3 regions of the Ruegeria sp. YTSA168 genome follow, and region 1 is predicted to be linked to each of the others. Evidence: riboswitches for the same ligand, from Rfam matches in the RefSeq annotation. Region 1 holds a riboswitch; each other region holds the start of a gene.

Evidence for each region. A riboswitch is a leader RNA that binds a small molecule or an ion and turns the genes downstream of it on or off. The one in region 1 is predicted to bind cobalamin.
Region 2: another riboswitch for cobalamin. It lies ahead of AC2FFE_RS16500 (energy-coupling factor ABC transporter permease); the one in region 1 lies ahead of AC2FFE_RS05885 (hypothetical protein).
Region 3: another riboswitch for cobalamin. It lies ahead of AC2FFE_RS04195 (DUF1636 family protein); the one in region 1 lies ahead of AC2FFE_RS05885 (hypothetical protein).

What each region holds. Positions count from the first base shown of each region.
Region 1 is NZ_JBXWMW010000002.1:451,790-458,140, reverse strand. It holds partial or broken gene AC2FFE_RS05895 (IS5/IS1182 family transposase) at 1-114, opposite strand, end outside; gene AC2FFE_RS05890 (HD domain-containing protein) at 531-1,151, opposite strand; gene AC2FFE_RS05885 (hypothetical protein) at 1,342-1,653, opposite strand; cobalamin riboswitch at 1,780-1,985, opposite strand; gene speB (agmatinase) at 2,169-3,131, shown strand; gene AC2FFE_RS05875 (tyrosinase family protein) at 3,243-4,661, shown strand; gene AC2FFE_RS05870 (hypothetical protein) at 4,863-4,991, shown strand; gene AC2FFE_RS05865 (aromatic ring-hydroxylating oxygenase subunit alpha) at 5,055-6,236, opposite strand; gene AC2FFE_RS05860 (sarcosine oxidase subunit gamma) at 6,273-6,351, opposite strand, start outside.
Region 2 is NZ_JBXWMW010000011.1:8,183-14,533, forward strand. It holds gene AC2FFE_RS16480 (saccharopine dehydrogenase family protein) at 1-581, opposite strand, end outside; gene ilvD (dihydroxy-acid dehydratase) at 1,168-3,000, opposite strand; gene AC2FFE_RS16490 (helix-turn-helix domain-containing protein) at 3,107-3,667, shown strand; gene AC2FFE_RS16495 (CBU_0592 family membrane protein) at 3,667-3,936, shown strand; gene AC2FFE_RS16500 (energy-coupling factor ABC transporter permease) at 3,952-4,629, opposite strand; cobalamin riboswitch at 4,685-4,898, opposite strand; gene sseA (3-mercaptopyruvate sulfurtransferase) at 5,040-5,894, shown strand; gene AC2FFE_RS16510 (amino acid aminotransferase) at 5,894-6,351, shown strand, end outside.
Region 3 is NZ_JBXWMW010000002.1:83,108-89,458, forward strand. It holds gene AC2FFE_RS04190 (ABC transporter ATP-binding protein) at 1-661, opposite strand, end outside; gene AC2FFE_RS04195 (DUF1636 family protein) at 658-1,014, opposite strand; cobalamin riboswitch at 1,113-1,329, opposite strand; gene AC2FFE_RS04200 (D-lyxose/D-mannose family sugar isomerase) at 1,388-2,053, opposite strand; gene AC2FFE_RS04205 (carbohydrate kinase family protein) at 2,073-2,999, opposite strand; gene AC2FFE_RS04210 (glucokinase) at 3,034-3,993, opposite strand; partial or broken gene AC2FFE_RS04215 (GH1 family beta-glucosidase) at 4,060-5,361, opposite strand; gene AC2FFE_RS04220 (LacI family DNA-binding transcriptional regulator) at 5,364-6,351, opposite strand, start outside.

The DNA.
Region 1 (6,351 bases):
ACACCTGTCGTGTCTTGTCGCCGCACGCCGCCAGTCTTTGAGCCTGCCGAACATGATCTCAATCCTGTCGCGCCTTTTGTACCGGCGCTCGTCGTAACGGACGGTAGTCTTGCGCTATTTCCCGTCCGGGATGCAGGGGCTTAACTTTGGCCACAGTCGACGGCTGTCTGATCGTCGTTACGCGATCTGCTTTTGTGAAACTGATAAGCGCGGCTATTAGAAATTGCCGCCGATGCGTAAATTCAAAATTTCATTGATTTACAGGGTGTTAATGACTGGCATCGAACCGATAAAATCAGAGGTCAACACTTTTTTACAAACTTGCCTGCGTTTAAGAAATGCACCGCATGTGAGAAGTCAGGCGTGAGGGAATACGTTTTGGTTCAGAGACAATCTGCGCATCAGCCAATGAGAAACATGCTGAGCTTATTGGTCTGCAGGGTCTAGCCAGCCAAAGTCCAAGGCCGTCTGGATTTTCTCGGTATGCCCAGCCAATGCGAGGTTGTGACCAAAACTCGGCAGACTACTCCTTACGCCTGTCGACTTTCTGCAAGGCTGGTATCGGTCAGTGGAACCCGGACACCGGGTTGAACAACGGCCGGATCATAGGGTGTGCGATCAAAGACCTCGCGCACCATATCCGCAAAGAAAGACAGTGGTTTGCTGGGATAGGCGGGATCAAAGCTGGATTGATCCCAGCGCTCGCAGAACTCGGCACAGTCATCGAAATAGATGCTGTCGCGATGGGCCTCGCGTTTATCGGGGTTCGCGCCTACATGCTGCCCGAAGTAAACAAGCTGAAAATCCCCATGGGTGCGCACGCACCAAGTGACCTGTTCGCGCAAGAAGGGTTTAAGGATCGAGGCCGCATATTCATCGTGATTATGCGGCGCGTAGATGTCGCCGATATCATGCAGCAAGGCGCCGACTATCCAGTCTATGTCTGCCCCGTCATACCAGGCCCGGGTGGCCGATTGAACCGAATGGCCAAGACGCGTGACCTGATAGCCCGACAGGCTTTTGTCCAGCCGCTCCAGGGCCTCAAGCAAACGATCTGCCGTTCCTTGGCAGTACTCACGCTCCAGGGTGTCGAGGAAGGCATAGTCCTCTTTGTCCCCGTCTTTCATCTGCGTGAATTTCACCTGATCCATAGCATGTCCTTTGACGTTAACGTGTGGGTCAGCGGGCGCAAGCCAGCCCATAGTTCTAGACTATCCACGCAAATACCAGACTCAGCAAATCAAACCTGTTGTGCCGGTGAAATTAATAGTCGCCGGAGGTAGGTGTTCGACTTCGTTTAAGAGCACAAAGCTGCGCGATGATCCCGCAGCCTAGTCCAGTTCACAGCGGCATGCGAAAGGATCGGCGGGCCTGTGCGCCGCCGCGTCTTTCACGTTTTGGCATGGCAAGTGGCAAGGGTTTGAACGGTTGCTTCAGTGATGTCAAAAGCAGGTCGCAAAACGCGGCCACCGCGGGTGAATGGTCCATAAAAGGCGCCGCCGTTTCATAAGCATGCCGCGCGGCCTTTGCATAGTTGGCATTGCCCGGAACACCCGCGATCCATTGCATATAGCCAAGCTGCCCCATCTGCCGCGCTTCATCCGCTGGCATAGGTCCTGTATCAAGTTGAACAATCGTCCGTTCCAATAACATCGCGCCCTCCGCGCAAAGGGACGTGTGTGGCTGGTCACGGTGATCTGCCGGGGATTCTTGGCCCATCGGTCGTCTCTGCCGTTCCCAAGGCACCCCGCCCAGGTTCAAGTTGACTGCGGCGCATGGCATCACACACCGGAGATGGCAGGTCTCCTGACTTGCGGGTCAACGCTTTCCCGATCCTTCCCGAACCCAAGGGCCCAGTGGTTTTCAACGGGGTCGCTCGCCGCTTACAGTTGCGGGGGCAGTCACGGACTTGGGGATCAACCCGCACCGTGTTCCCTTTTCAGCCGACTCGAACCGAGCCGGACACCATCGCCTTCACTGTCTCATAGGAAACTACCTGTGTCTATAAGGTTCAGGCACAGCCTGACGTCAGTTGAACGCCGTTCGAAACAGCCTGACAAACCGCCAGTTATCGCATGCTCAACCCGTCAAGAGGCCTTTACAGGCCGTGGTCTTCGGGTGCCTTAATGTCAGGACGTGTTGGTAAGCTGAACAGAGAGAGTTCCCCTATGTCGAACCATGGCTACGACTCTGGCCGATTGAACCTGCCCTTCGTTGGTATCTGCACCTTTGGCAAATATCCGTATATCGAGGATTGGGACGCGATTGACGCGGACGTCGCGGTTCTTGGCGCTCCGTTTGATTTCGGCTGTCAATGGCGGTCCGGGGCGCGGATGGGGCCGCGTGCGATCCGTGAGGCGTCGACGCTGTTCTCATTCGGCCACGCAGGGGCCTATGATCACGAAGATGATGTCACCTATCTGGACCCGGCCAAAGTGACCATTGTCGATATCGGTGACGCGGATATCGTGCATACCGATACGATAAAAAGCCACGCAAACATTGAGTTTGGGGTACGTAAAATTCTGGAGGCGGGAGCGCTACCGGTGGTCTTGGGCGGCGATCATTCAATCAACATCCCCTGCATCAATGCCTTTGATGATCAGGAACCAATCCATGTGGTGCAAATCGATGCGCATCTGGATTTTGTCGATGAACGCCATGGGGTGCGCTATGGCCACGGAAACCCGATGCGCCGTGCCGCTGAAAAACCCTATGTCAGAGGCCTCAGCCAAATCGGAATTCGCAATGTGTCGTCCACGGCCAAGGATGGCTATGTGGATGCCCGCTCCATGGGATCAGACATCCAGTCGGTGCGGCAATTCCGCAAGATGGGGGTCGATGGGATGCTGGCCCGCATTCCTGAAGGTGCGCGGTATTATGTGACCATCGACATTGATGCCTTTGACCCATCAATCGCTCCAGGTACAGGTACACCAAGCCATGGCGGGTTCATCTACTACGAAGTGCTGGAGCTGATGGCAGGTCTGGCCAAACGGGGCCACATTGTTGGTCTCGATCTGGTTGAGGTTGCCCCGGATTATGACGCCACCAGCTCTACCCAAATCCTTGCGGCGCAGCTGCTGATGAACATCATCGGGCGGGTGCTTCATGAGAAAGAGCAGCGTTAGATCCGCCAATCGTCATCTATGCGTGCAGAGCGTTTGAGCGTGCCGCCGCCATTGGCGGTGGTTTTGTGCTATACTGGGCGCATTGAAGCACTCCTTAAGGGGGATTTTTAAATGACTACGATTGCCAAACTGAATTTTCTTAGAAAACAAGCCGGATTGCCGCTGATCCGTTTTGACCTGATCAGATTACGTGACGAAGATATTCAGGACCTGCGTGATGCCTATGCTGCAATGTACGAAATATCGGACATCGCGATGGGCGATCGACGCGGATATTTCGCACTGGCGCGCGGCCACGGTTATGATCAGGACCTTTGTCACGATGATGACCGCACGTTTCTGACCTGGCACCGATCCTATGTCTATTCATTCGAAAAATCGCTGAACAGCGCGCTTCAATGGAAGCGCGGGGATAGTGAGCTTGAATTGACGCTTCCTTATTGGGATTGGACGCAGTTTGCTACCGCGACGCACGCCACGAACGGGCTGCCGAAAGTAGTGGACGATGCGACCTACACAAACAGTGCCGGGGACGAAGTTCCCAACCCGCTGGCCTGCGCGCGCAGTCTCTATCGCAGCATTGCCCTGGGTCTGACCGGCGATGAGGTCTTTACACGCAGATACACGACGCGCCTGCGTAGCAATATCCCGTTGCTGGAGGATGAGGTTGAGCGCTATTTGACCAACCCAAACTTTGAAGCCTTCCAAGCCGATTTCAACTTCGCGGCTCATGGCGGTATCCACGTCCTGACGGGGGGCACGGATACATCGTCGCCCTTGCCCCGCTCGATTGGAGATATGGGTAGCACAGTGTCTGCCTCATATGACCCGGTATTCTGGCTGCACCATGCGATGTGCGACAAGGTTTGGGCAGATTGGCAGGCGCTATGGCCCGGGGCCAATGTTCCACAGCATGTTCTCGACACAGTCGTATATGACGGTCGGGTGGGCCGCGATTTGATCGACGCGGAAACCTCGCTCAGATACATCTATTCCGAGGATTCCGTTGAAGCCGCGATTGGTGCTTTGGGAACCTCGGACAGCGCACCCGTGGCCACATTGTCAGCGGCAGCAAGTCATGTCACCGAGGTTCGGCTGGGCACAGTGAAAGCCGGATTTGTCAGGGCCGAACTTGAATTCCATCGCATGCGACCGCCGACCGAAAGCTTTGAGCTGCGTGCCTATGTCGACAACGCCAATTGCGATGCCTCAACTGGGTACAAAGACAAAAGCTATGCGGGGCGCCTTGTGTTTTTTGGCCATGGCACCTGTCCGGGCGCGCCGGGTCACTGTAACCCTGCCTTAGCCGTCCGTGATGACTATGATCAAAGATACAAGCATCCGCTTAGATATGAACACACGCGGTATCGGCTGGACATCACACGCGGTTTGCGGCGCTTTATTGGTCGAAAGAAGACGGTAAAAAACCTGAAGATTTACCTTGTGACGCTGGATGACAAAGGTGAGTCCGTCGCGCCCGAGACGCTGGTCTATGATCAATGTTCGCTAAGAACCTATGCCAAAACCTAAACTGCTGGGGTCGGATCCTTGGACGTTAGACTTACGGATAAAGCTGTCAAAGACAGGGTTCTAAGGATCTGGCTGCGCCGTGTCCCGGAGGCGGGTGGTTTCCTGCAGGCCTGGCATATCGATGCAAACAATAATGAGCGGCAGATAGGCGGCACTACTTTGTATGGCAGGGGGGTCGGATCGACGGCACAGGAGCGCGCGATGCTGTTGTTTCGGCTGCCTCCTGATACCCCAAGTCTGAAACTGTCCGCAGGCGACCGGGTCGAAATTCGCATTGAGGCGGGAGGCAGCCTCCAGGCGCTTGATCTGGAGGCCTTAGAGGTCGAATGAAATCAGTTGATCTGTCGAAAGATCAATATCCAACCTGACGGGTAGACTGAACAGCCGAACGGATTATCCGGCCTTGGTTTGGGCTGTTCCCGAGGCTACCTGACACAACATCCGTGCCAGGTATTGCTGGAAGTACCAGACAGTTCGCTCCTTTGGTGACAGACGCCCGGGCTGAGCGGCCAACGCAGCCGCATTGGTGGCGATTGACCCGATGATACCCTTGTCTTCGTCATTGATCCGGTCAAATCCTGCCTTGAGCTCGGCGGCGTATGCTGCGCGTTCTTCAGGGTCTTCGGGCACTGCGCCGGGATAGGCATCCGCTCCCCAGAATACTTTGACTTTGTCGGTGCCATAAGGTTGCAGAGATAGCCAAAAGGTGCGTTCCGCGACGACCGAGAAGACATGTGTAGGAAAGACCGCCGACAGGACCGCCTTGTTCCGCTCCTCCTCGGTCAGCAAGGGGTTGTCGACAACCATGTCGGAATTGCGCTCATAGGATTTGCCGGGAATGCGCCCTTGTTCATAAAGGCTAAACCCCGCATCGCCATGCATCGCATTGGCCAGTTTGGTGGGCATCGCCGGTTCGATGGTTTGGGCGTGTGCGACAAACAGGTGATAGCCTTCGGTGAAGTTCTGAACCAGGATTTTCCAGTTTGTGTCCCAGACCTCTTCGGCGCGAAACAGAGTGCGATATCTGGGAAGCTGATAGTTTTCCAGCCGCGCGGACAGTTTCGCCAGGCGGGGGGCCAATGGTGCGGCATTGGTGTCCAGCGAGACATAGACCCAGCCCTGCCAGATCTCGACCTGAAACTGCGGCAGGCAGACCTGTTTCCTGTCGAAATTCTCACGCATATAAGCTGCGCCGATCAACTGACCGTCCAGATTGTAGGTCCAGGCATGATAGGGGCAGCTGATCCGGCCCTTGATGTTTCCTGCGCCCTCCAACAGCGTTGCCATCCGGTGACGGCAGATGTTTGACATCGCGCGTAAGGTGCCAGAACGGTCACGCAGCACGATCACCGGATCCCGGCCTATCGTGGTGGTGCGATAGTCGCCGGGGTTTTCAAACTCATCTTCGCGCCCGACGCAGAACCATTCATGGTTGAAGATCTCATCCAGTTCCAGTTCCAGGAACTCCGGTGATGAATAGACCTGCGGTGGCGTGGCTTCGGCCAACTCATCGGGTAGCGCGGCATTGTGGGCAAGGGCCTCCAGCAACTCGCCCAAGGGCATATGCGGCGTCATGTCAGGCTCTCCTTTGGCTGGTTTGGCGGCGGGATGTCAGACGATCTCCAATCCGTATTGCGCCCCAGTTTCGATCAGGATGTCGCAGAGTGAGGCAGCGAAACTGCGTGGCAAG
Region 2 (6,351 bases), on a different contig from region 1:
TCCAGCGGTGCGGTCTTGACGCGTTCGCCGTTTACGATGGCGTCACAGGGATTGCAGTATTCATTGATCAACCCATCCGTTGACCATGTCAGATTGTATTTCAACGCGTTGGTCGGATAGAGCGGCAAGGCCCCGACCCGCATATGCAAGCTATCGATTTCGTCGAATTCCGCGGCCAGCGAGGCCCCGGCGATCCCAACAAAGCCCGGTGCCAACCCGCATTGCGGCATAAAAGCGGTTTTGCTGCTTTTCGCCAGTGCTCGCACGGCCTGGGTCGCCGCGACGTCCTCGGTCAGATCGAAGTAATGCGCCTCGGCATGTTTTGCAGCTTCGGCGATGTTTGGCGTCAGAAAGAACGGAGCGGCAGAGATTACAGCATCAAAACCGCTCAACCCTTGTGTCAATTCTTCGATGTTCGTCGCGTCGATTTGCATCGTCGCAACGCCCAGCCTGGCAATCTCGGCCAAGGCCTTCAGATCATATTCTGCAACTGTGGCACTGTAGTTGGGTGAATCTTTCAATAGCGCGGCAATCATCTGCCCAATTTTGCCAGCCCCAACGATACATACCTTCCACGACATGACTTGCCTCCTCTCTCCGGTTTTCCTTCGAGAATGGCGCAGATAATGGTCATATCGCAGGTGTTATCTTGACGAAATCGATAGCTAGACTGTCATTTCGTCAAATTTTCCGACTATTTGATAACTCAAGCACCAGGCCTGTGAGCAGAGCACTGTGTGTTAAACATTCGTAGCTAATGCAATGACATGATTGCAGAGCGATCCTCGTTATTGTTGCTTCTGAAAGCGCACATACTTGTGTGGGGGCATGTCGCACCAAGCTCATTTGGAAATCTTCTCCTCCAAATTTTGGGAAGGCTGCGTTACCCTCCCAGCAAAAGGCCAGTTTCGATAAGCTTGGCTTTGAACAAAGCTGAGTCGGTCAGGATCCACCACGTCAGGGTGTGTTGCAAAGAAGTCTGGTGACAGACCTTTGTACACATTTGGAGTACCGTTTGACAGAAGCTTGACGGCTTTCAACGCAGACATCGTCGAGGGCATTGAAAAGCTACCGTTGGCATAGGCGCCGCGAATTCACACGTCGTCCGCACAGCCAAAAAACGGCCCACCGGATGGATGGGCCGTTTTTGATTAGCGGGTTTCTCACTCAAACCTGACGTACCGCCCCTTTCGCGGCGCTGGTGGTCAGTTTGGCATAGGCTTTCAGCGCGGTTGAGACCTTGCGCTTGCGCGGTTCTGTCGGTTGCCAGCCCTTTTCGTCCTGCTCTGCACGTCGCTGGGCCAGATCCTCATCTGATACCGCCAGATGGATCGAGCGGTTGGGGATGTCGATCTCAATCGTGTCGCCCTGACGCACCAGACCAATCACGCCACCCTCGGCCGCCTCGGGTGAGACATGGCCGATGGACAGGCCCGAGGTCCCGCCCGAAAACCGTCCATCGGTCAGCAGCGCGCAGGCTTTGCCCAGGCCTTTGGACTTTAGATAAGAGGTCGGATACAGCATCTCTTGCATCCCCGGCCCGCCGCGCGGACCTTCGTAGCGGATGACAACCACATCGCCTTCTTTCACCTTGCCGGTCAGGATGTCGCTGACGGCCTGATCCTGGCTTTCGCAGACATAGGCTGAGCCGGTGAAGGTCAGGCTGCTGGCATCCACGCCCGCCGTTTTCACGATGCAGCCTTCCAACGCGATATTGCCGAACAGAACCGCAAGGCCTCCGTCCTGAGAAAACGCATGTTCCTTGGATCGGATCACACCGCCTTCGCGATCGGTGTCTAGTTCCTTGTACCGGTTCGACTGGCTAAACGCCTGCGTGGTGCGCACGCCGCCGGGCGCTGCTTTGAACAGCTCTTGCGCGGCGGGGTTGTTGGCGATCTTGATGTCCCAATTGGCAATCGCCTCACCCATGGTCGGGGTATGCACCGTGCTGCAATGTTCGTGGAACAATCCGGCGCGGCTGAGCTCGCCAAGGATCGAGAAGATGCCACCGGCGCGGTGGACGTCCTCCATATGCACGTTCTCGGTATTGGGCGCGACCTTGCACAGGCAGGGGACATTGCGGCTGAGGCGGTCCATGTCGGACATGGTGAAATCGACGCCGCCTTCGTGGGCGATGGCCAGCAAGTGCAGAACCGTGTTGGTTGACCCGCCCATGGCGATATCCAGGCTCATCGCGTTCTCAAACGCATCGAAGGTGGCAATCTCACGCGGCAGGAAGCCTTTTTCGTCCAGATCATAGTGACGTTTGGTGATCTCGACGATCCGGCGACCCGCTTCCAGAAACAGCTGTTTGCGATCCGCATGGGTGGCAAGAGTTGAGCCATTGCCCGGTAGCGCCAGTCCCAGTGCCTCGGCCAGACAGTTCATCGAGTTCGCGGTGAACATGCCCGAGCACGACCCGCAGGTCGGGCAGGCGTTTTCTTCGATATGCTGAACCTGTTCATCGGTGAATGTGTCATCCGCGGCGGCGACCATCGCATCGACAAGGTCGATCTTTTTGGTGTCCAGATCAGCGATGTCGATCTTACCGGCCTCCATCGGCCCGCCCGAGACAAAGATCGCCGGAATATTCAGCCGCATCGCTGCCATTAGCATGCCGGGCGTGATCTTATCGCAGTTCGAGATACAGACCATCGCATCGGCGCAATGTGCGTTGACCATATATTCGACCGAATCCGCGATTACTTCGCGTGAGGGCAGGGAATACAGCATCCCGTCATGGCCCATGGCGATGCCGTCATCCACCGCGATGGTGTTGAATTCCTTGGCAACACCGCCAGCCTTTTCAACCTCACGCGCGACCATCTGGCCCAGGTCCTTCAGGTGGACGTGACCCGGTACGAACTGGGTGAACGAGTTGACGATGGCAATGATCGGCTTGCCGAAATCATCGTCCTGCATACCGGTGGCGCGCCACAGGCCACGGGCTCCGGCCATGTTACGGCCATGGGTGGAGGTTCTGGATCGGTACATTGGCATGATGCTGTTTCCCTTTTGCCCCGGTTGCGATATGCGGGGAATGTGCGTTATAGCGCACGTACCATATGTGCGCTATAACGCACAAGAAGATTCGAAAGACAATGGCATGGCTCCGGACGACATAACACTAAAGCTAAGGGATGTGAGGGCCGCTTCGGGGTTGAGCCTGTCGAAAGTCGCTGAGATGACAGGCGTCAGCAAAGCGATGCTAGGTCAGATCGAACGGGGCGAATCAAGCCCGACGATCGCCACGCTGTGGAAGATTGCCAAAGGGTTTCAACTGCCGCTCAGCGCGTTGATCGACACCGTGAATGGTGATCCTTCGGTTTTTAAGACCGTCACCTTTCCCGGCAGTATCGAGGTTAAGATTGTCTTTCCCTTTGATCCAGCATTGGGGGCAGAGACGTTTCACGTCCAGCTCGCCCCCAACCAAAGCCATGAGTCCCCCGCCCATGCCGCTGGTGTGACCGAGGAGGTCTTTGTGCTCAGCGGCACGCTGGACATTCTGAAAGGTGAGGCTTGGGTGCCCTTGCAATCGGGTCAGGGGCTGCGATTTGCAGCGGATCTCCCGCATGGCTATCGAGCGGGCGCTGAAGGGGCGGCGTTTTTGAACATGCATCACTATGCGCAACAGCCAGATGTTCCAGATAACGGCAAGGTTCATTGATGAGCGAGTTTTTCAACAGCCTGACAATTGTGGATGCCATCGGCTCTTTCGGGGCCCTGATCGTGGTTGCCGCCTATTTCGCCACGCAGATGCGATACATGAATTCCGAAGATCTGGCCTTTCCCGTCGTAAATCTGCTGGGGTCCGTTTTGATTGTCTATTCGCTGCTTCAGAACTTCAATCTGGCGTCGATGCTGATTGAAGGCTTCTGGATTGTCATTAGCGTGATCGGTATCATTCAACATTTCAGGTTGCGCCGCGCAGGGTAGCGCGGCGCAACAGGGTTATGCAGCGTTGTGAAGGCGTGGTGTAAACAGGCCAATCCGGCCAAAATCCCGCATGGATTTTGCCGCGGCCAAAACGGCCAGATCAGCCAGCGGTTCAACCAGGATAACCAGCATGTACGCAGCGCCAAAGCTGACGACGGCGGTGAGGTTTTCTGCACCAAATCCTTGGCCGTAGAAGGCCCAGAACGCCACCCAGATGACGACACCGCCCTGATAGGCCGTCGACAGCGCAAGCGCCTGAGAATACTTCAGATCAATGTAGGCCGTATTCGGTGCGATGATGCGATTGGCCAAGGCCTGCAGCGCAAAAAGCGGCACCAGCAGTGTTGTCATGTTCATCCCGAACTGAGGCAGGTCGAAAGGCGCCAGGAAAAATCCCTGAATGAACAGGCCCGCAATCAAGCCGATGGCGGCAGGGGCTGCACCGAACAACAAAAACAGGGTCGATCCCAGAATGAAGTGTACTTCTGACACTCCGACCGGGAAGTGTGGCAATACTTCAAAGAAGGTAAAAACCAGCCCCGTGGTCAGGGCTGAGCGAATGGCGAGGCTGGCAAGGCCGCTGCTTTTCAGGCTGTCCCATGCCAGTTTAGCGGTATAGAGCCCTGCGCCAGTTGCGGTCGCGTAGCTCAGGACAAGTTTGGCGCCATTTACGACGCCCGGTTCGATATGCATAGTTTGGTCTCCTTCCCGTCACACCCGACGGCAGAAAGGTTTAAAAATTGGGCTTTCGCCCGGTTTGCACATGGCAGGTCTCCTGACTTGCGGATTGGCTTCGATCCCGGCCTTCCCAACCGATTGCTTCGGTCAGTGGCCCTGATGGGGCGAAACTCCGCCTACAGTTGCGGGGGCAGCTCCGGACTAGACAGGTATTGTCGCACCGGATTCCCTTTTCATTCCTTGGGGGAAATTCCCCTTTGGAAACCATGTCAGGCAGGTGTCCGGCACCGGGTGCCACCTGTCAAGCAGGCAAACGTGCATGTTTGGAAAAAATTGCCAGTTCCCAGGAGTGCAGGCCTTGGCATGGCTTGCACGTTTGGCCGCTCGGATATAGGGAAACTCAGACTCGCTTAGGGGAGGCTTTGATGCAAGACGATCCGAAAACCCTGGTTTCCACCGACTGGCTTGCCGCCCATATCAAGGACCCCGATCTGCGGGTGCTGGATGGGTCGTGGTACCTGCCGCAGCATGGGCGCGATGCCAAAGCCGAATATGATGCAGGTCATATCTCGGGCGCGCGGTTCTTTGATATCGACGATATTGCCGATCATCGCTCGGACCTGCCGCATATGATGCCTCCGGTCGAGAAGTTCATGTCACGCCTGCGCTCGATGGGCGTGGGGGATGGACATCAGGTGGTTGTCTATGATGGCTCTGGCCTGTCCTCAGCTGCGCGCGTCTGGTGGATGTTCCGCCTGATGGGGCAGGACAACATTGCCGTGCTGGATGGCGGTCTGCCAAAATGGCAGGCCGAAGGGCGCGAGATCGAGGATTTGCCCCCAGTAATCCGGGATCGTCATATGACCGTGCGGGTTCAGAACCATCTGGTGCGCGACGTGACACAAGTGTCTGCCGCCGCCAAGCTGGCTGATCATGAGATCATCGATGCCCGTTCCGCCGCCCGCTTTGCCGGAGCGGAACCAGAGCCGCGCGAAGGTTTGCGCTCGGGCCATATCCCCGGCTCACGCAATGTGCCCTTCGGAACGCTGTTGAACAAGAACGGGACGATGAAATCACCCGAAGAGTGCCGCGCTGTGTTCGAAGCCGCAGGCGTTGATTTGTCCAAACCTGCAATCACCTCATGCGGATCGGGTGTGACGGCGGCAATCCTTAGCCTTGCGCTTGAGCGCATGGGTAAAAAAGACCACGCGCTTTATGACGGCTCCTGGGCTGAATGGGGTGCCTTCCCAACCCTGCCCGTCGCAACCGGAGAGACCTGATGTTCGAAAACCTCAAACCGCAGCCCGCCGATAAGATCCTGGCGCTGATGCAGATGTACCGCGAAGACCCGCGCGATCAAAAGATCGATCTGGGTGTTGGCGTCTACAAGAATGCCGAAGGTGTTACCCCGGTTATGCGAGCGGTCAAAGCTGCCGAAAAGCGCATTCTGGAGGAGCAGGAGAGCAAAGCCTATACCGGTCTGGCCGGTGATCCGGCTTATTCCGATGCGATGATCGGCTTGATCCTTGGCGATGCGGTGCCGCGCGCCAATATTGCGGCCGTTGCGACTCCGGGTGGTACAGGTGCCTGCCGTCAGGCGTTCGAGATGATCCGTATGGCCAACCCTGAGGCGCGCGTATTTGTATCGAACCCGACATGGCCCAACCACCTGTCGATCCTGAATTATCTGGGCATCGAGACGGTCGCTTATCGCTATTTCGATGGCGAAACCCGTGG
Region 3 (6,351 bases), 370 kb from region 1:
GCTCGACCGGCCCAAATCCGGTCATGCGTGCGGATTTCATCAGCGCGACATGGCTGGCAAACTCGGGGATCATGACAAGGTCATGCACGATCATCACGACCGTCACACCCAGGGCGGCCACCAGCGACAGCATATGCCCCTTGGCATCCGGGTCCAGATGATTGGTGGGTTCGTCCAGAAACAACAACGAGGGGTTCTGAGCCAATGCACGCGCAATATGGGCGCGCTGACGTTCCCCGCCCGAGAGCCTTTGAATCGGCTTATCCGCCAGATGGGTCAGCTCGGTTGTGCGTAGAACGCGCTCTAGGTCTCTTTTGTGTTCCTCGCTCGAACGGTCGCTTTGGATGGGGATCTGACCCAGCGCGACATAGTCGCGTAGCTTCAGGCGACCGTCGGGCAATTCCTGCTGGCCAACAACCGCGATGGTCCGGGCCCGTTCTTGTGCAGACAGTTTGCGCAGGCTTTGACCGTTGATCTGTACATCCCCCAGCGCAAGACGCTCGACCCCGCAGAGCAGGTTCAGCAGTGTCGTTTTCCCAGCACCGTTGGGACCCGCGATCGCAAGGATTGCACCCTCTTCTAGTGCGAATGAGACACCCTGTAACAGCGCATCGCCGTTCAACGCGTAGTATTCTAGGTTTTCTGCGACCAGAAAGCTCATGCCTTACCCCTTTTGGGAAGACGGGGCAGGCGGGCGAGCGTTTTGAACAACAAGGCGGGGGGGCGATCTGTTGCGCTGGTCCAGCCGCTTTCACTGTCGCGGAACTGATGGGCGAAGGTGGCGATTGCATCCAGATCGGCGGTGCTTTGAATATCACCAAACAGGTATTGCGCCTTGCCTTCGGCCTGCAAGCCTATGGCCATGGGGCGTTCGCATCCTGCCATGCAGGGGATCAGTCGGGTTGCGACGCCCTCGGGCAGCGAAGCGTCCAGGGCGTTTTGGGCCGCGCGGGCTTCGATCTCTCCCTGGCAGGTCGAGCAGATCAGCACAAAATGGTCAGGTGTTTTGTCCACGGCTATCCTCAACGCGCAAAATGCCCGCATAGAAAGTACCGGTCCCGTAAGGGCGCAAATCTGCCATCAATCCTCCTTCCAGGACGCCCCGTCCCGGGTTGGTTTCACAGGTGATGGCAGGTCTCCTGACTTGCGGGTCGTTGCTTGGCCAACCTTCCCGGCCTTTTCGGGCCAGTGGTGATTTGGCGTTGCTCACCGCTTACAGTTGCGGGGGCAGTCACGGATTTGGCCTGACCCGGGTGTCCCGGGGCCGCACCGTATTCCCATTTTCATCCCGCAATCAAAGTAGCGGGAACCATCACAGGCCAGCTATTCTGGACAAGACACGCTTGTCAAGCAATCGCTGAGAGGCTCGTGTCAGATACGGGGTGGATCAGTAATCCGCAACCAGCAGGAATTCGGCCTCGGTATCTTCTTCGATCGTGGCAAAGCGCGGGATGGGTTGTTCGAAGACGTTATCGGTGCGGTCGTCGTTTACGGTTGAGACCTCGCCGATTAGGCAATCCCCGCGCTCGGCCCAGAAGGCGTGCCAGATACCGGGCATCAATGTTACGCTTTCGCCGGGTTTCAGGCGCAGCAACTCACCAGGAGTGATGGTGATGTCGCATCCATCACTGGGAACCACAACTGGTGTGTCGCGGTCGACGCTGCCGTCGGGGTCCGAGGCATAGATCTCCATCACCAGATCGCCGCCGCCCCGGTTGATGATATCTTCGGCTTTGACGATGTGGCGATGCATTGGCGACAGCTGCTTGTCGCGCGAGATCAGTAGTTTCTCGGCATAGAGCATTCCGCGGCCCTGGCTCAGATCATTCTCATCCCCATTGCGCAGGGTGAACAGGAACAGGCCAAGCTCATCAAATTTGCCTTGCCCGTAATCGGTGATGTCCCATCCCAGCCCCCGGGCGCGGATCGTGTCGGCCTTGGCGCTGCGCATCTGATCCGGGGACCAGTCGGCAAATGGGGGCAGGATGAACCCGAAAGACTGGATAAAGGCTTGTGCATCGGTCTTGATGCGGTTGATGTCGGAACGTTTCATGTGACTTCCCTTTTTGGGACTAAAGCTCATGCGCCCAGGGTGGGTTGGCCCCGGCACGCGACACGGTGACTGCTGCAACATCTGCACCCAACGCTAGAGCGGCGCGCAGGCTCTCTGTTGTCAGATCGCGCAGCGCGGGTTTGGTCAGATGCCCAGAACGGTGAAGTTCGGCCAGTACACCAGCGTTGAACGTATCACCCGCCCCCACCGTATCGACAACCTGAACCGCTTTAACCGGTATCGTGGTTTCCGAGCCATTGCGTAGATAACCTGAGGCCCCCTGGCTACCACGTGTGACAATCACAACCGAGGGCCCGGCTTGCAGCAACAAAGGCACTTTCTCGGCATGGGATTCGGGCCCCGGAATGATCCAGTCCAGATCCTCATCCGAGACTTTGAGGATATCAGTCTGCGCAATCATGGCATTCAAACGGGTGCGGTATCTGGTCTGATCCTGAATAAATCCCGGTCGGATGTTGGGGTCCAGCATCACGGCCCGATCCGCCCCGTGATGGCTCAGCAGGGCAGCATAAGCATCGGCGCAGGGTTCGCAGGCAAGACTGATACCGCCTAGATACAGGGTCGAGATCGCAGGCAATTGGTCGGGCAAATCCTCAGGCCGTAGCATGCGCCCGGCAGTATTTTCGTCAACAAAGTTGTACGACGCGTGTCCATCGACCAGTTTCACAAACGCCAAAGTGGTTGGGCGGTCGCTGGTGATAACATGGGATGTATCCACATGGCTCGCTTTCAGCGTTTCTGCCAATTGTTCACCAAACATATCGGACGACAAGCCGGTCAGCATGCCAACAGGCGCGCCCAATCTCCCCAACGCGATCGCCGTGTTGAAAATTGCACCTCCAGAATGGGGTACATACCCTTGGGCACCCGAGACTGTAGGCTCGGTGATCATATCGATCAGCGCTTCTCCGCAGCACAGGATCATCCCGCGTTCCTTCATTGAGAATTGTCAGGCGGTTCTACCGCATGAGGGCATTTTTGCAGAAGTTGTTAGCGCCAACAATGCCAAATTCGACCTGTTCGGAGACATAGAGATCCATTCCGCGCCGCAGCTCGCTGAACCGGCCACCATTGTTGAAGGCATCCAGAAAACTGTCTCCGAACAGCCAACGGTTTTTTTCCGCCACGCCGCCGACCAAAAAGACGCCCCCAATCGGCATCAATGTGACGGCCATATCCCCTAGTAGAGCGCCCAGATGCGTTGTGAACAGCGCTGCGGTTTGGACTGCGTGCGGATCAGTACCGGATCGTGCATCCTGCAGGATGTCCCGTGCCGGGCGCGCGGAGATATTGGTTTGACCCGCCGCCATCGCCACTGCTCGGTACAAGATTGGCAGTCCGGTGCCGCTGAGAAACATCTCGGCCTCCAAGCTCAGGCTGTCGCCAAAGAAGCATTCGGGTGCGATACGCCGGGCCGCATCAAAGATATCAACCTCATCCCGGTGGCGCGGCGCAAGGCCGACATGGCCTCCTTCGCCCGAGACGGTGTGATAATGTCCTTCGGAATAGAGCAATGCGCCAACACCCAACCCGGTTCCGGGTCCGACCACCAGTCGGGTACCAGGCGGAGGGGTATTCGCGCCTTGTAGAACGGCGACGTCCTTGTCCGTGACCTCCGCCACTGACCAGGCAGCGGCGGTGAAATCGTTGATCACATAGGTGTGCCGGGCGCCGGTGGCCTTAACCAGTTCGGCCTCGGACAAATCCAGATTTGCGTTCGTCAGCTGGATAACGCCATCCTGAACGGGGCCCGCACCTGCGGCAACAACTGCCTGAGGGTCGGTTCCGACGTCATCACGTAGACTGTGAAACGCTTCCAGCAGGTCGGGCAGGGTGCCGGTTGGATGCTTGCGCAATTCGGTGAGTGCACCGTTCTCGACAACCCCAAGCCGGGTATTGGTGCCACCGATATCGGCCACCAGATTCCAATGCTCGTGGACTGCCCCCGCTGGTTGCGCGAGTGGCAGGGCAACAGGATTCCCTTTGGCCAGCGCGGCTTTTAGGGCGAGATATGAGGCTTTGGGTTTGCGTTCCAGCGTCTCGAAATCCACATCGATCAGACCGAACCGCTTCTCATACCCAAAGGCCCATTCGTAATTGTCGAGAAGGGACCAGACAAAATAACCTTTGACTGGGATCTCTTGCTCCAATGCGCTCTGAACCGCAGTAAGATGCTGGTTCAAATAGTCAATTCGGTCATCATCCTGATCCCGTTCAGGGCTGGCCATGCCGTTTTCGGTTACAAACAGAGGTAGGTTGCCGGTGTATTCCTGTGCGGTGCGCGTCAGGAAGCGGGTGAGGGCGGCCGGCTCGATCTCCCATCCCATCTGGGTTTTGGGCAAAGGTCCGGGAACCTCTTTCAGGCTGGGCCAGGTGGTATCAGACGGGGCAATCAGCTTCCGGGTATAGTAGTTCAGCCCACACCAATCGACAGGTGCGCCGATGGTGTCAAAGTCGTCCTGCCATCCGGTCGGCAAATAAGGCGCGAGCCCCTCCAGAACATTCGCCGGATAGGCCTTCTTGAACGCACCACCCAGAAAGAACCGGTTATAAATCCCATCATACAGATCCGCGGCCTTTCGCGCCTCTGGGCTGTCATCGGCGGGTTCGGCCCATTCCAGATTGAACACCGCACCGAGATTGGACATTCCAAGCCCGCGCATTGCTTGAATGGCGCGACCGTGGGCCAGCAGTACGTGATGCATAGCGCGGGCGGCAGCTCGGATATCGCGCATGCCGGGGGCGTGGTGGCCTTCGAAATGGCTCAGCCAGCTGACGCACCAGGGCTCGTTGATGGGGGCGACGCTATACATGCGATCCCCGATCCGGCCCATGATGATCTCGGTGAAATCTGCAAACCACCCGGCGATATCGCGGTTGCGCCAGCCACCCAGATCAGCAAGGGCCGATGGCAATTCCCAGTGATAAAGCGTTGCGCATGGGCGGATATCGCGCTCTAGCAAGGCGTCGGTTAGCCGGTCGTAGTAATCCAGCCCGGCCTGGTTCACTGTTCCGCGCCCTTCGGGCAGCACACGGGCCCAGCTGGTGGAAAAACGGTAGCAATCAAATCCCGCATCGCGCACCAGATCGAGGTCTTCCGGGAACCTGTTCAGGTGATCGCACGCGAGATCGCCGTTTTCCTGACGCACAACATTGCCGGGGGATGCGGCGAATGTATCCCAATGGGTCTGGCCAGCCCCGCCCTGAGCGTGGCCTTCTATCTGATAGGCAGAGGTTGCCACGCCAAAGAGGAAGTCTTTGGGAAAGTCAGTACGGGTATATTTCATTGCTAGTCCCTGTTGGGCGCCGGGCCTGTTGATCTGCCTACTACCAGTTCAGCTTCCAGCAATCTAGTTTTGGTCGGCGCATCAGGGGATTTGATGCGTTCGATCAGCATATTGGCCGCTATTTCCCCGGCCTTGCGAACAGAGGAGCGGGTGGCAGTAAAGATCGGAACATCCTGTCCATTCTTGAGATAGGACAGGTCATCGTCATGGGCGATGACGGATACATCGCGGCCCATTTGCAAGCCCGCTTCGTCAATCGCGCGCCGAACGCCTATCGCAGAAATCATCGAAGAAATCAGGATTGCGGTTGGTGGATCGTCAAGGTCAAGCATCGTGCGTGTCTCGTGGTGGCCATAGACTTCGGTCATCTCGGCGCTGCGCATTAGATCAGGATCAGGTGCAATACCTGCCTGCGCCAGCGCAGCGAGATAGCCATCACGGCGGCGCTGGGCGAAATCCATGTCTTCAAGGCCGTTAATCAGTGCGATGCGCCGATGACCCAGATCCAGCAAGAATTGGGTTGCCCGTAGGAACGAGCTTTTGTTGTTCACATCAATCCAGTCATAGGGCAGGTCAACACCGGTCGAACGGCCATGCACAATGAACGGAACTGACATCTTGCTGAGTACCGAGATTCGATACTCGTTCACTTTGGGGCCCTGCAAAACCACGCCATCAACTGCACCGCGCTGGAACAGGCTGCGATATGCTTCTTCGATCGAGGTGTCATCGGCATTGGTGAACATCATGTCATAGCCATGCTCGGCATATGTTTTCACGGCGCCAGCGACGAAATCCCCGAAGATGGGGTTCACCATCTCGTGCTGCGACGAACTGGGGATGACATGGCCGATGACCATGGATTTGCCGGTTGCCAAGCCCTTGGCGCGGCTGTTTGGGCGATAGCCATGTTTGGACGCTGCTGCCTGAACGCGCGCGCGCGTGGCCTCATTCACTTCCGGATAGCCGTTCAGGGCGCGACTGACAGTG